One region of the Streptomyces sp. NPDC045678 genome, then DNA from elsewhere that is predicted to be linked to it. Evidence: riboswitches for the same ligand, from Rfam matches in the RefSeq annotation. Region 1 holds a riboswitch; each other region holds the start of a gene.
The links. A riboswitch is a leader RNA that binds a small molecule or an ion and turns the genes downstream of it on or off. The one in region 1 is predicted to bind cobalamin.
Positions count from the first base shown of each region.

Region 1 (4,703 bases):
AGCCGTTCGGCGGGGATGGCGTCGAGTCCCTTGCGCAGCAGGGCGGCCGCCTCCTCGGCGCTGGGGACGCGCGGGGAGTGGATGTCGTACACGCCGGGGCCCGCTTCGCGCGGATAGCCGTGCGCGGCGAGCTCGCGGGCCACCTGCATGTGCGAACGGGCCGCCTCCAGGCTGATGACGTCGGCGTCGAGGTCGTCGATGGCCTGGACGATGTCGCCGAACTCCGCGTAGCACATGTGCGTGTGGATCTGCGTGTCCGGACGCACCCCGCTGGTGGTGAGGCGGAAGGACTCGGTGGCCCAGGCCAGGTAGGCGGGGTGGTCGGCGGCGCGCAGGGGCAGCGTCTCGCGCAGTGCGGGTTCGTCGACCTGGATGACCGAGGTGCCGGCCGCCTCCAGGTCGTCGACCTCGTCGCGCAGGGCGAGGGCGACCTGGCGCGCGGTGTCGCCGAGCGGCTGGTCGTCACGGACGAAGGACCAGGCGAGCATGGTGACCGGGCCCGTGAGCATGCCCTTGACGGGCCGGTCGGTGAGGGAGTTGGCGTACGTCGTCCAGCGCACCGTCATCGGCTCGGGGCGCGAGATGTCACCGGCGAGGATCGGCGGGCGCACATAGCGCGTGCCGTACGACTGGACCCACCCGTGCTGTGTGGCGAGGTAGCCGGTGAGCTGTTCGGCGAAGTACTGCACCATGTCGTTGCGCTCGGGCTCGCCGTGCACCAGGACGTCGATGCCCGTCTTCTCCTGGAACGAGATCACCTCCTGGATCTCGGCCTTGATCCGCTCCTCGTACCCGGCGCCGTCGATCCGCCCGGCCCGCAGGTCGGCGCGGGCCGTGCGCAGTTCACCGGTCTGCGGGAACGAGCCGATGGTCGTCGTCGGCAGCAGCGGCAGGCCGAGCGCGGCGCGCTGGGCGGCGGTCCGCTCCGCGTACGGCTGGGAGCGCCGGGCGTCGGCGTCCGTGACGGCGCCGGTACGGGCACGGACGGCCGGGTCGCGGGTGATGGGAGAGCCGGCCCGTGAGGCCAGATCGGCGCGGTTCGCGGCGAGTTGGGTGGAGATCGTGTGGGTGCCCCGGGCCAGGCCGCGGGCGAGCGTCACGATCTCCGCGGTCTTCTGGCGGGCGAACGCCAGCCAGCGCAGGATCTGCGGTTCGATGTCCCGCTCCAGCCCCGTGTCGAGGGGGACGTGCAGGAGGGAGCAGGACGCGGCCACGTCCACCCGCTCGGCGAGGCCCAGCAGTGTGCCGAGGGTGGACAGGGACTTCTCCAGGTCGTTGACCCAGATGTTGCGGCCGTTGACGACACCGGCGACCAGGCGCTTGCCGGGCAGTCCGCCCACGGAGGCCAGCGCTTCGAGGTTGCCGGCGGCCGCCTCGGTGAAGTCGAGGGCGAGGCCGTCGACCGGGGCCTTCGCGAGCACGGGGAGCGCGTCGCCGAGCCGGTCGAAGTACGACGCGACAAGCAGCTTGGGGCGATCGGTCAGGGCGCCGAGGTCACGGTAGGCGCGCTCGGCCGCGTTGAGGTCGGCGGGCGTGCGGTCCTGGACGAGGGCGGGCTCGTCCAGCTGAACCCATTCGGCGCCCGCCGCGCGCAGGTCGGCGAGCACCTCCGCGTACACCGGAAGCAGTCGGTCGAGCAGCGTCAGCGGGTCGAAGTCGGCGGCGACCCCGGGCGCGGGCTTGGCCAGCAGGAGGTACGTCACCGGCCCGACGAGCACCGGCCGCGCCGTCAGACCCAGCGCACGGGCCTCCTTGAACTCGGCCACCTGCTTGGACGAGTCGGCGGTGAACACTGTGCCGGGGCCCAACTCGGGGACCAGGTAGTGGTAGTTGGTGTCGAACCACTTCGTCATCTCCAGCGGCGCCACGTCCTGCGTGCCGCGCGCCATGGCGAAGTAGCCGTCCAGGGCGTCCGCGTCGGTTGCGGCGCGGTGCCGCTCCGGGATCGCGCCCACCATGACGGTGGTGTCCAGGACGTGGTCGTAGTACGAGAAGTCGCCGGTCGGGACTTCGCCGATGCCGGCGTCGGCGAGCTCCCGCCAGTTGGCGCGGCGGAGGTCGGCGGAGGCGGCGCGCAGGGCGTCGGCGGTGACGCGGCCCTTCCAGTAGCCCTCGACGGCCTTCTTCAGTTCGCGGTGGGGGCCCTGGCGGGGGTAGCCGTACACGGTGGCGCGTGCTGCCGCGGCTGCGGTCTTGGTGGTCACGGAGATCTCCTTCGCGAGATGAATCCCTGAGATCCCGGGGACGGGACGACAGCGCGAAGGGGTGACGCACCGGACGGTCCGGGAATCCGCGCCGGGCGCGGTGGTCCGTCAGATGTGTTCGCCGACCCGCCCTCGAGGTCACCGGGATATCCGCGCACGAATGGTTCGGGCACGGACAGCGGGCAGGTCTTCGGACTCGCGGGCACGTCCTCCGGGGGAGGACATCTACTGGCCGTCGCTTCCCAGGACCGTTCGTCGGTCCCAGTGCGTGTGACGGCGGTCGTTCCCGCTCACCGCTGCGGGGCAGTCCCGGATTCCCACCGGGTTCCCTCTTGCGACGCTCCCCTCTGGCGGACGGGGCGAACCAGCTGCACTGATCACCTTACGGCGCCGTCCGCCGGCGGACCGGGTCGTGTCCGGTATTGAGGAGGTGAGGTGGAACACGTGCGCGACGCGCTTGGGTCACGGGGGCGGGAAGGCGGCACACTCCGCGCTTCCCGCCCACCCGCGCGTTCCTGCCCCACCCGGTTGCCGACGGCCCGAATCGGCCGACGGGCAGGGCCGCGGCACGGCAAGCTACGGAGATATGAACCACCATCACGACGACGGTCCACCCCTCGGACCGGCCGGCGGCGACGACCGCGCCGACCCGCTCGACAGGATGGAGAGGGACCTCGCCGAGCACTCCTGCCATCTGCACCGGGACACACCGGGTACCGGCGTCGTGGAGACCGACGACCTCCTGATCGCCGTCGCCGCACGGGCACCGGCCGCGACGGGCCGCGCCTTCTCGTGGTGGGTCCGCCCCACCTCGACAGCGCCGGACCTGTCCGCCCTTCTTGCGGCCGCCGGACTGTCGGCCGCGGAACAGGAGACGGCGATGTGGACACACCTGGACGAGCTCCCGCCGCAACCCTCCGTGCCCGGGCCGGACATCCGGCCCGTATCGACACGTCGGCAACTCGACGACCACGCCACGGTCCCCGCCGCGAACCGGACTCCGCCCGCCGAGACCGTGCGTCGCTTCCACGTCCGCGCCGCCGCGCAGGCACTCGCTCCGGACTGCCCGCCCCGCTTCCTCGTCGGCCACGCGGCGGGCCAAGTTGTCTGCTCCGCCGGGGCGTTCGCGTACGCGGGCGTCGCAGGGATCCACAACATCAGCACCCTGGCCGCACACCGAGGACGCGGCTACGGCGGCGCGATGACCTTCGCCGCGCTCCACGCCGCCCGCGACCGCGACCACACCGTCGCCGTGCTCCAGGCCTCGGCCGACGGCGAGCCCGTCTACCGCCGACCGGGCTTACGGTCCTGCGGCCGGTTCACCGAACACGACCTGCCCGCCGACGACTTCCGCCCGTGATGAGCCGGCGCCCGCCGGCCGAGCGGCTCCTGATCCACCTGCTGCCGGGACTCGGCGCGTCGATCGGCGCGGTCCTCGGAGTTCTCACCTCCGACCACGTCACCACGGCCCTGGTCGTGCTCACGGCTCTGCTCGTCCTCTGCGCATTCGCCGTCCCGCCGGCCGTCGACCGGTTGCGCGACCGCGCCGCGACGCGGGCCGAGCAGGAGCGGCTGCGGGCCCTCACGTCCGACTCCGCGGCCGCACAGCGGGCCGAGCAGTTGCGCAGTCACTTCCACCCCCGGGGCCGGGGGATCCTGCCGTCGATCGTGCGCGAGGGCTCGTACTTCAGCGGCCGCGTCCAGGTCCTGCGGGAGCTGGTCGGCTGGATCCGGGGCGAGGGGCCGGACGTCGAGCGGGCCCGGGTCGTGACCGGCGCTCCGGGATCCGGCAAGTCGGCGGTTCTCGGGAGACTGGTGAGCCTGGCCGATGCCGCGCTGCGCGACGGGTTGCTCGCCACCGCACCGGCAGGAACGCTGCCACCGACCGGAGCCTTCGCCGTCGCCGTCCACGTGCGCGGCCGTACCGCCGACGAAGTGGCCACCGCGATCTGCCAGGCCCTGACGATCGACGAGACGACGTCCAGCGGCCTGTTGGCGCACCTCCGTGAGGAGCCGGACCCGCGGCCCGCCGTGGTGGTCGTGGACGGCGTCGACGAGGCCTCCGACCCGTACCGCCTCATCGTCGACCTGCTCGAACCCCTCGCGGCAGCAGCGGAACGGACGGGAATCCGCCTGCTCGTCGGCACGCGCCGAGGCGGCGACGACGGCCTGCTGCGCCTCTTCGGAGCCTCGGCGGTCGTGCTCGACCTCGATGCCGAGCGCTACCGGGACCGGCGTGACGTCGCCGAGTACGTACGCCGTACGTTGCTCGCCGAGCCCGACCCGCAGATCCGCACGCCCTACCGGACACGGCCCGCACAGGCTGCCGCGGTCGCCACCGCCGTCGCCGCGCGCGCCGGCTCCAGCTTCCTGGTGGCACAGCTGACGGCACTCTCCTTGATGGCTTCCGCCGAGCCGGTCGACCTCGGCGGCCCCGGGCGGACGGAAGCGTTTCCCGCCACGGTCGGCGCCGCCATGGACCGGTACCTGCGCGACGTG
Region 1 covers NZ_JBWKJS010000010.1:47,810-52,512, forward strand. Annotated here, with positions in the region: gene metE (5-methyltetrahydropteroyltriglutamate--homocysteine S-methyltransferase) at 1-2,204, opposite strand, end outside; cobalamin riboswitch at 2,369-2,588, opposite strand; gene AC07DO_RS31325 (GNAT family N-acetyltransferase) at 2,866-3,564, shown strand; gene AC07DO_RS31330 (AAA family ATPase) at 3,564-4,703, shown strand, end outside.

Region 2 (4,703 bases), on a different contig from region 1:
GCGCGGGCCCTCGCCCGTGCCGGTCGGCAGGCCGTGGGCGCGCAGCAGTTCGCCGACCGCGATGCCCCACGGAAGGTGCAGGCCGGCCTGTACGAGGAGGTCGCGTCGGGCCAGCATCTCCGCGGCCGGTCCCGTCCGTACGCCGGAGGGAGTGAGCAGCGCCGCGTCGTCCGCCCAGCGCAGGGCCAGGTCGACGTCGTGGGTCGCCATGACCACCGTCGTGCCCGCGTCCCGCAGCCCTTGCAGGGTGTCGAGGAGACGTTCCTGGCCGTCGGGGTCGAGTCCGGCGGTCGGCTCGTCGAGGATGAGGACACGGGGGCGCATCGCGACGGCGCCGGCGATGGCGGTCCGCTTCCGCTGGCCGTAGGAGAGCAGGTGGGTGGGCCGGTCGGCGAGCGGGGTGATGTCGAGGGCGGCGAGCGCTTCGGCGACCCGGGATCGGACCTCGGGGTCGGGCAGGCCGAGGTTGAGGGGGCCGAACGACACGTCCTGCTCGACCGATGCGGCGAACAGCTGGTCGTCCGGGTCCTGGACGACCAGCTGCACGGTGGTGCGCAGCCGGGTCAGGCCCTTGCGGTCGTACGTGACCGGGGTCCCCTCAAGGGTCAGACTCCCCTCGGCGGGCCGCAGTCCGCCGCTGAGCAGGCGCATGAGGGTGGTCTTGCCGCTGCCGTTGCGCCCGAGCAGCGCGAGCGCGCGTCCGTCGACGATGTCGAAGTCCAGGCCGCTGAGGACGGTGGGCCCGTCCTCGTACGCGTACGCCGCCGCGCGCAGGGCGACCACGGACGTGTGCGGTCCTGCGGGAGCGTCCGGCTCGCGCAGAGCCCTCGGCTCGCTCATGGGAGGAACCTTTCCAGTACGAGGGTGAGGGCCACCAGGCCCACGAGAAGGACCGCGCCCGCCGCGATGAACGGGCGCGAGATGCGGGCCTCGGGCACGAGCACGCGCAGGGTGCCGTCGTAGCCCCGTCCTGCCAGGCCGGCCTGGAGGCGGCTCGCCCGGTCGAAGGCGCGCACGAACGCGGTGGCGCCGAGACCCGCGAGGGAACGCCACGTCGCGGCGCGGGTGGTGTGGCCGAGACGCGCGGCCTGCGCCTGCCGGATGCGGCTCATGGAGTCCAGGAGCAGGAAACTCATCCGGTACGTGACGAGTGCCACGTCCACGACCGGCGCGGGCACGCCCGCCTTCACGAGGCGGGGCAGCAGGTCCGACATCGGTGTGGTGAACGCGAACAGGAGCACGCCGAGCGAGGCCGCGGAGGTCCGCAGCATCAGTCCTCCCGCACGCGCAGGGCCGTCCTCGGCGAACGTCACGAACCCGTCGGGGCCGCCCACTTGGACGAGCAGGGTGAGGGCGCCGGTGACGCAGAAGCCGAGCGGCACACGGTAGGCGCGCCACAGTTTGCGGGGCGGCACGCCCGCGGGGCCGAGCAGCAGGACGAGTGCGGCGGCCAGGACCAGGGCGGCGCCCGGCCAGGGCGGCAGCGAGATGGCGAGAACGGTGAGGCCGAGTCCGAGCACGGCCTTGTCCACGGGGTGACGGCGGCGCCAGCGACTGCTGTGCGCCGCCGCGTCGATGGGCAGCACGCCGGGTCAGACCTGCTCGGTCTCGGCCCGGCCGCCGTCCGCGTCGGCCGGGTCCCCGGAGGGCTCGCCACGCCGCTCCGCGCGCGCCTGTTCCGCGCCCTGCCTACGGCCCTTGCGGAGCCCGAAGTAGTAGGCGAGGACGCCCGCGCCGAGGGCCGCCTGGAGGGCGAAGAGCGCCGACTCGACCTCGCCGGAGGGAGGTTCGTACAGCGGTGAGAACCACGGCTCGTAGTCCGGCTCGATCTCGGTGATCGCCGTCTCCGCCTGGGCGTCGGCGCCGGTGAACGGCTCCTCCTCGTCGTCGCCGAGTCCGAGCGCGATCGGCAGCACGGCGAGTGCGGCGACGATCAGGAGCAGCAGAGTGTTGATCTTCGCGTTACGGCTCATCAGGCACTGGCCCCCGTCTGCGTCTCGGTCGGCTCCGTCGTCGCGGTCTTCGCGGTCGTCGCGGTCTTCGCGGACGTCTGCTTGCGCTGCAACAGCACGCCCAGCCGGGTGAGTTCGCCCTTGCTCGACTGCACGAGCAGCCGCATCACCAGGACGGTGAGCAGGCCTTCGCTGACCGCCAGCGGGATCTGCGTGACGGCGAAGATGCCACCGAACTTGCCGAGGGCCCCCAGGAAGCCGCTGCTGGGGTCGGGGAACGCCAGAGCCAGCTGGACGCTGGTGACGCAGTACGTGGACAGGTCGGCGACGAACGCGCCGAAGAAGACGGCGACCATGAGCGGCACGTCGTACCGCTTGAGGAGCCGGTAGACGGCGTATCCCGCCCAGGGCCCGACGATCGCCATGGAGAAGACGTTGGCGCCCAGGGTGGTGAGCCCGCCGTGGGCGAGCAGCAGCGCCTGGAAGAGCAGGGTGATGGTTCCGAGCACCGTCATGATCGGTGGGCGGAACAGGATCGCTCCGAGCCCGGTCCCCGTGGGGTGCGAGCAACTGCCCGTCACGGAAGGGATCTTCAGGGCGGAAAGGACGAAAGTGAAGGCCCCGGACGCGCCGAGGAGCAGCGTGCTCTCCGGGTGTTCCTTGACTTCACGGGTCAGGGAGCGGACTCCGTGGACGACGAACGGCGCGGACGCTACGCCCCAGGCGATCGCGTGCGCCGGCGGGAGGAAACCCTCGGCTATGTGCATGGCTCGGCAGACCCTCTCCAGCACCTCGTGGATGGACAACGCGCCTTGGCCGGTCTCCTGGCTGACGGGTCGTACCGACCGGACTCCGCCTTCCCGGGTACGTGCGTACCCAGTGGCTGCCGCGAGGGCTGGAGCCGGACTTCCCGATCACAGTGGCGAGGGCCGCACCGGCATCACACCGGATTTCCCGTTCACCAAGGCGTGGTGACATTAGTGCGCATCAGACGTGCTGACAACTTGCGCGCCGGTCGCGGTGGTGGCACGCGCGAGCGCGCATACCGCCGCGTGCGCTCCTGTTCAACGGCTGTGCCGGCTCTGGCGCGGGGCGGACGCCGCGTGGCACGCGGGTCGGGCCCCGGTGTCCGGCGGCGGGGGCGGCTTCGACGGGGAGGGCCGCGCTCAGCGCTGCCATGCCCGTGATTCCTCCGACGCGGGGCCCGGCACGTCCGCGGTGCCGTTCTGCGCGGCGCCACGCGGGCCGTCCCCCGGAAAGAGTGACGGGGCGCCGGTGGATGGCCCAGGCGTGATTGACCGTACCGGCGCGGGAGGTACATCTGCGGCTGCCGCCCCGCCACGAATGGAGACGCCTTGAAGGCAGCATCGAGAGTCCGGGCCACCCGCAGCACTCGCGTCGGCGCGAAAGTGCTCGCGCTGTTCGCCACGGCCTCGCTCACCGTGGGAGCCCCCTCGTACGCGAGCGCCCCCTCCCCGGAGGACGCCCCGGCGCCCCGGATCACCTCGCCCTTCACCGGGCAGTCGGCACGACAGAACCCGGTCCTCGCCGTGAAGTTCGACAACGCGCGCCGCGCCCGGCCGCACACCGGTCTCGACCGGGCGGACATCGTCTACGTGGAGAAGGTCGAGGGCGGTATGAGCCGCCTGATGGGCGTGTACTCCAGCAAACTCCCGAAGGCCGTCGGGCCGGTGCGCAGTGCGCGCGAGTCGGACATCGAGCTCCTGCGCCAGTTCGGGCGGCCCGCCCTCGCCTACTCCGGGGTGCGCAGCGCCCTGCAGAAGGTGCTGCGGAAGTCACCGCTCTACGCGCGCTCGCACGGCCGTGTGCCCGGCGCGTACTTCCGCCACAGCGGGCGTCCCGCCCCGCACAACCTCTTCGTCCGCCCGAAGGCCCTGCTGCGTTCGGCGCCGCGGGCCGATCGCCCCGGCGACATCGGCTTCCGCTTCGGCCCGGCTCCGGCGGGCGGTGCCCGCACCGCCGCGCGGACCGTCAGGTACGCCTCCACCAGCCACACCTTCCGCTGGTCGCCGCGGCAGGGCCGCTGGCTCGCGTCCTTCGACGGCGCCCCGGCCCGCAGCACGTCGGGGCAGCAGCTCGGCGCCCGCACCATCGTGATCCAGTACGTGAACATGCGCCCGTCGCGCTTCAAGGACGTCAACGGAGCGGTGACGCCGTACATCGAGACGGTCGGCCGCGGCAAGGCGACGGTGCTGCGCGACGGCAAGCGGTACGCGACGCGCTGGGAGCGCCCCACGGCCACCGGCGGCACCACGTTCACCCGGCCGAGCGGCGAGCCGATGCCCTTCGCCCCCGGCCAGGTCTGGATGGTCTACGCGGACCGCCGCTGAGAGCCCGTGCCCCCGGGAACGACCGAGCGGGCCGGTCGGGGCACTCCCCCACTTGTGGGGTGTCCCGGCCGGCCCGCTCAGTGAGGACCGCGGTGTGTCAGCGGCCGACGGGGGCCAGTTCCCGGTCCGTCTCGGCCTCGGGCGCCCCGGTGTCACCGAGGTTCTTGTGGAGCTTCTCGCCCTCCACGTCCACGTTCGGCAGCGCCTTGTCCAGCCAGCGCGGCAGCCACCAGGCGGACTTGCCGAGCAGGGCGAGGACGGCGGGCACGATCGCCATGCGGACGACGAAGGCGTCGAAGAGGACGGCGATGGCCAGGCCGAAGCCCATCATCTTGATCATGTCGTCGTTCTCCATGATGAAGCCGGAGAAGACGCTGATCATGATGATCGCGGCCGCGGC
Region 2 covers NZ_JBWKJS010000002.1:175,995-180,697, forward strand. Annotated here, with positions in the region: gene AC07DO_RS07410 (energy-coupling factor ABC transporter ATP-binding protein) at 1-840, opposite strand, end outside; gene cbiQ (cobalt ECF transporter T component CbiQ) at 837-1,586, opposite strand; gene AC07DO_RS07420 (energy-coupling factor ABC transporter substrate-binding protein) at 1,593-1,973, opposite strand; gene AC07DO_RS07425 (energy-coupling factor ABC transporter permease) at 1,973-2,719, opposite strand; cobalamin riboswitch at 2,750-2,933, opposite strand; gene AC07DO_RS07430 (DUF3048 domain-containing protein) at 3,308-4,303, shown strand; gene AC07DO_RS07435 (MMPL family transporter) at 4,401-4,703, opposite strand, start outside.
Region 2: it holds a riboswitch for cobalamin, as region 1 does, so the genes downstream of both, AC07DO_RS07425 (energy-coupling factor ABC transporter permease) here and metE (5-methyltetrahydropteroyltriglutamate--homocysteine S-methyltransferase) in region 1, are expected to answer to the same signal.

Region 3 (4,703 bases), on a different contig from region 1:
CGCTCCCGCCGCGTGCGAGGGCGTAGACGAGGATCAGGGAGATCAGGGCGCCCGCGAAGGATGCGGCCGGGATGGTGACGGTGGTCGACAGGGCGGCGCCGAGGCCGAACACGGAGCCGAGGACGATCGCGCAGACCGCGCCGACGGAGGCGCCCGAGGAGACGCCGAGCAGGAACGGGTCGGCGAGGGGGTTGCGGACGAGGGCCTGGAGGACGGTGCCGATGACGGCGAGGCCGGCTCCGACGGTGGCTCCGAGGATGACTCTGGGGAGTCGTACGTCCAGCACGATGGTGCGGAACGGGGAGGGGTCCGCGCGTCCCGTGAGGATCTCCAGGACGTCGGCGGTGGGGATGCGGACGGATCCGAGGGCCAGTCCCGCCATGACGGCCACGGCGAGTGCGGCGCAGAGCGTCGTCAGGACGGTGGCGTGGCGCAGCCGCTTCACAGCTGCGCCGCCAGCTTCCTCACCGCCTCGGGTGCTCGTACCCCGGTGACCATGTCCGACAGGGGCAGTACGGCGAACCGCTCGTTCTTGATGGCGGGGACGTCCCGGAGGACGGGGTCGTCGAGGAGGCGCTTCTTCTTCTGGGCGACGGTCGTGGCGCCGTAGTCGAGGATGAGGATGGTCTCGGGCTTGTTCTTCACGACGGATTCCCAGGACGCGTCGCTGAAGGACTTGTCCACGTGGGCGAAGACGTTGCGGCCGCCCGCGCGCTTGATGATGTCGTTGCCGATGCCGCGGCCGCCCGCCGTGAACGCGGTCTTGTCGCCGCTGTCGTAGACGAAGACGGAGAGGGGCTTCTTGCCCTTGGCCTTCTCGGCGGTGGCGGCGAGTTCGCGCTGTGCGCCGCTGACCCACTTGTCGGCGCGGGCGCGCACCCCGAAGGTGGAGCCGACCTCGCGGACCTCGCGGTAGACGTCGTCCATGGAGACGGGCTTCTTGGCGCAGCCCTCCACGTTGAGGCGGCTCTTGATGCCGGACTTGGCGAGGGCCTCGCGGCTGCGTCCGTCGCCCGCGAGGAAGGCGCTCGCGTAGCCGCCGTACACGAAGTCGGGGTTGGCGGCGAGCAGCTTCTCGTAGGAGGGGTACTCCTTGGCGACGACGGGCACGGAGTCGTACGCCTTCTCATACTTGGGCAGGACCTTGTCGTCGAGGTAGGCCGTGCCGGCGAGGTGGTCCTTGAGGCCGAGTTCCAGCATCACTTCGGTGGTGTGCTGGTTCATGGTGACGGCGCGTTTCGGGGGTGCGTCGTACGTCGTCCTCACACCGCAGTTGGTGACGGTGTACGGGAATCCGGCGGCCTTGGCGGCGGTCCTGCCGTCACCGCCCCCGTCCGACGAGGAGGACGAGGAGCACGCGGCGAGCGGGACGAGCAGGGCCGCGGCGGCGAGCGCGCGTATGCCGGTGTGACGGCGGGACATGGCTGAACTGCCTCCTCCAGGGGATTTCCGCGTCCCCCGCGTTGCGTGGAGAGGGGCGGCAGGTCAGTTCCTGACTCCCCCGGCCCCGGTGTCGGGGTGGGGTCACAGTGGCGGGACCGTGCCGGGTTCGCACCGGCTTCCTGGGTCCTGCCGCCCTCATGAGTAAAGCTCAGTATGCCTCGACGACCTTTACCTCTTCTTCGGTGACCTCGCCGTTCACGATCCGGTAGGAGCGGAACTGGAAGGGGCCCGCGTCGTCGGTGTCCGCCGTGGAGACCAGGACGTAGTGCGCGTCGGGCTCGTTGGCGTAGGTGATGTCGGTGCGCGAGGGGTACGCCTCGGTCGCGGTGTGCGAGTGGTAGACGATCACCGGCTCCTCGTCGCGGTCGTCCATCTCGCGGTAGAGCTTGAGCAGGTCACCCGAGTCGAACTCGTAGAACGTGGGCGACCGGGCGGCGTTCAGCATCGGGATGAACCGCTCGGGGCGCCCGGTGCCCTCCGGGCCCGCGACCACGCCGCACGCCTCGTCGGGGTGGTCCTGGCGCGCGTGCGCGACGATCTGGTCGTGGAGGGCCTGGGTGATGGTCAGCATGGCAGTCAGGATAAGCAGAGGGGCCCGCGCGTACCGAAGTGTGGTACGCGCGGGCCCGAATGCTGGACGGGGGCCTTGGGGAGCCCCGGTCCTCGGAGACGGAGTGGTCAGTCCCGGGAGACGGAGTCGTCAGTCCTTCTCGACGGAGTCGGACACGCCGACCTTCCGCTTGGTGAACGCCGCGGCCTGCGGGTTGCGGCTCTTGAGCACCAGGTACGACACGGTCAGGATCGCGGCCCAGACCGGGGCGGCGTACAGGGAGATCCGCGCGTCCTTGTCGATGCCCATCATCACGATGACCATGCCGATGAAGAGCAGGGCGAACCAGCTGGTGTACGGGGCGCCCGGGGCGCGGAAGGTGGACTGCGGCAGCTCGCCGCGGTCGGCCTTGCGGCGGTAGCGGATCTGGCAGGCCAGGATCATGATCCAGGCCCACATGCCGGAGATGGTCGCGAAGGAGACGACGTAGTTGAACGCCTCGCCCGGCCACTGGTAGTTGATCCAGACGCCGACCAGCATGAACGCGGCGGAGGCCGTGGTGCCGATCAGCGGCAGGCCGTTCTTCGTGAGCTTGGTGAAGAACTTGGGGCCCTGGCCGTTGAGCGCGAGGTCGCGCAGCATGCGGCCGGTGGAGTACATGCCGGAGTTGCAGGAGGAGAGCGCGGCGGTGAGGACCACGAAGTTCACGATCGCGGCGCCGACGCCGAGGCCCATCTCCTCGAAGGCCGCGACGAACGGGGAGACGCCGGGCTTGAAGGAGGTCCACGGGACGACCGAGAGGATCATGATGAGCGCGCCGACGTAGAAGACGGCGATGCGCCACGGCACGGTGTTGATGGCCTTGGGCAGGACGGTCTTCGGATCCTTGGACTCGCCCGCGGTGACGCCGACCAGCTCGACGGCGAGGAAGGCGAACATCACGATCTGCAGGGTCATCAGCGTGGAGCCGATGCCGTTGGGGAAGAAGCCGCCCTGGTTCCAGAGGTGGGCCACGGTGGCGGTGTCACCGGCGTCGGAGAAGCCGATGGTGAGGATGCCGACGCAGATCAGGATCATGCCGATGATGGCGGTGACCTTGACCATCGAGAACCAGAACTCGAGCTCGCCGAAGAGCTTCACGGAGATGAGGTTCGCGCCGTACAGGATGACGGTGAAGACCAGCGCGTAGGCCCATTGCGGGAACGAGTCGTGGGTCCAGTACTGCATGTACTGGGCGGCCGCGGTGACTTCGGTGATGCCGGTGACGACCCAGAAGAGCCAGTACGTCCAGCCGGTCACGAATCCGAAGAACGGGCCCATGAACTCGCGTGCGTACTCCGAGAAGGAGCCGGACACGGGCCGGTACATGAGGAGCTCGCCGAGCGCCCGCATGATGAAGAAGATGACGAGGCCCGCGATGGCGTACGCCAGGATGAGGCTCGGTCCGGCCTTGTGGATGGCCTTGCCCGCGCCGAGGAACAGGCCGGTGCCGATGGCACCGCCGATCGCGATCATCTGGATCTGCCGGGCTCCGAGCCCGCGCTGGTATCCCTCGCCCTCGCCGGACGAGCCGTGCACGACCCCATTGCCGTCGTGCCCGTCGTGGTGCTCTTCGACCTGCACTGAGGTCATGGTGACGCCTTTCTCCATGCTGATCCGCGCCCGCTCATCTGCGTTGTGGCTGCGGATCAGGTCCTGATCCCCCCGGATATGGATGGAGTGCTACCGGCGGTCTGCCGGCTGAAGCGCCCTCGGTGACATGGGTGGCGTCACCGAGTGGTCGTGAAGATTTATCACGGTGGCAACAGTGAGGGAATGAGCCACCTGTGGCGCAGACCACAGGAAGAAGCGGACAAAGAACCCTTGACAGAGCAAATGCGGGCAATGGCGTGACGGGATCGTTATCCGGATTTGAGGCTCCGCTGAGCGAACAGCGCTCCGGGCCCGCAAAACCTGTCCACTACAACAAATTTTGCTGCATTCCGCATGAACTTCTGCCCGGAATCAGTCCAGCAACGTCCCGACCAGCGTCTCCTGCAGTCCGCCGAGCCAGAGGTAGGCCATCACCATCGGCTTGCGGGGGTCGGAGTCCGGCAGCCGGTAGAGCAGATCGGCGTCGTCCTCGTCGCTCACCTCGAGGCGCGTGCCGATCGCGAGCCGGAGGTCATTGAGGGCCGCCAGCCACCGCTGGGACTCCTCGACCGACAGTTTCAGGACAGCTCCGCCCTCGTCCGACGCCGTCATCGAGTCGAGCGAGCGGATGACGGCCAGGGCGTCGTCACGCTTCTTGGCCCGCAGGTCGTTCTCCGTGAAGCGCCGGAATTCCGCCGAATACGCCCGCAGCTCGTCCGCGTCGCTCGCGCCGTTCTCGCTCCCCGGGCCGCCGTACGCGTCGGGCAGCAGACGCCGCATCACCGGATCGGCGGGCGGCTCGCTCGGCCCGTCGGCGAAGAGCTCCGCGAGCGGGTCGTCGGAGACCTCGCCACCGGGACCCGGACCGATCAGCTCCAGGAGCTGCACGGCGAGGGAGCGGATGATCGAGATCTCGACCTCGTCGAGCGCGACGGCGGCGCCGCCGCCCGGGATCGCTTCGAATTGTCCTGGCATCAGATGCGTCGCTACTTCCGGTCCGCTGCTTCGGGTCCGCTACTTGCGGTCCTGCTGGAGAGTGGCCCACAGCCCGTATCCGTGCATGGCCTGTACGTCACGC
Region 3 covers NZ_JBWKJS010000001.1:175,231-179,933, reverse strand. Annotated here, with positions in the region: gene AC07DO_RS00720 (FecCD family ABC transporter permease) at 1-445, opposite strand, end outside; gene AC07DO_RS00715 (ABC transporter substrate-binding protein) at 442-1,422, opposite strand; cobalamin riboswitch at 1,467-1,588, opposite strand; gene AC07DO_RS00710 (M67 family metallopeptidase) at 1,592-2,014, opposite strand; gene AC07DO_RS00705 (amino acid permease) at 2,144-3,625, opposite strand; gene AC07DO_RS00700 (DUF2017 domain-containing protein) at 3,998-4,600, opposite strand; gene clpS (ATP-dependent Clp protease adapter ClpS) at 4,640-4,703, opposite strand, start outside.
Region 3: it holds a riboswitch for cobalamin, as region 1 does, so the genes downstream of both, AC07DO_RS00715 (ABC transporter substrate-binding protein) here and metE (5-methyltetrahydropteroyltriglutamate--homocysteine S-methyltransferase) in region 1, are expected to answer to the same signal.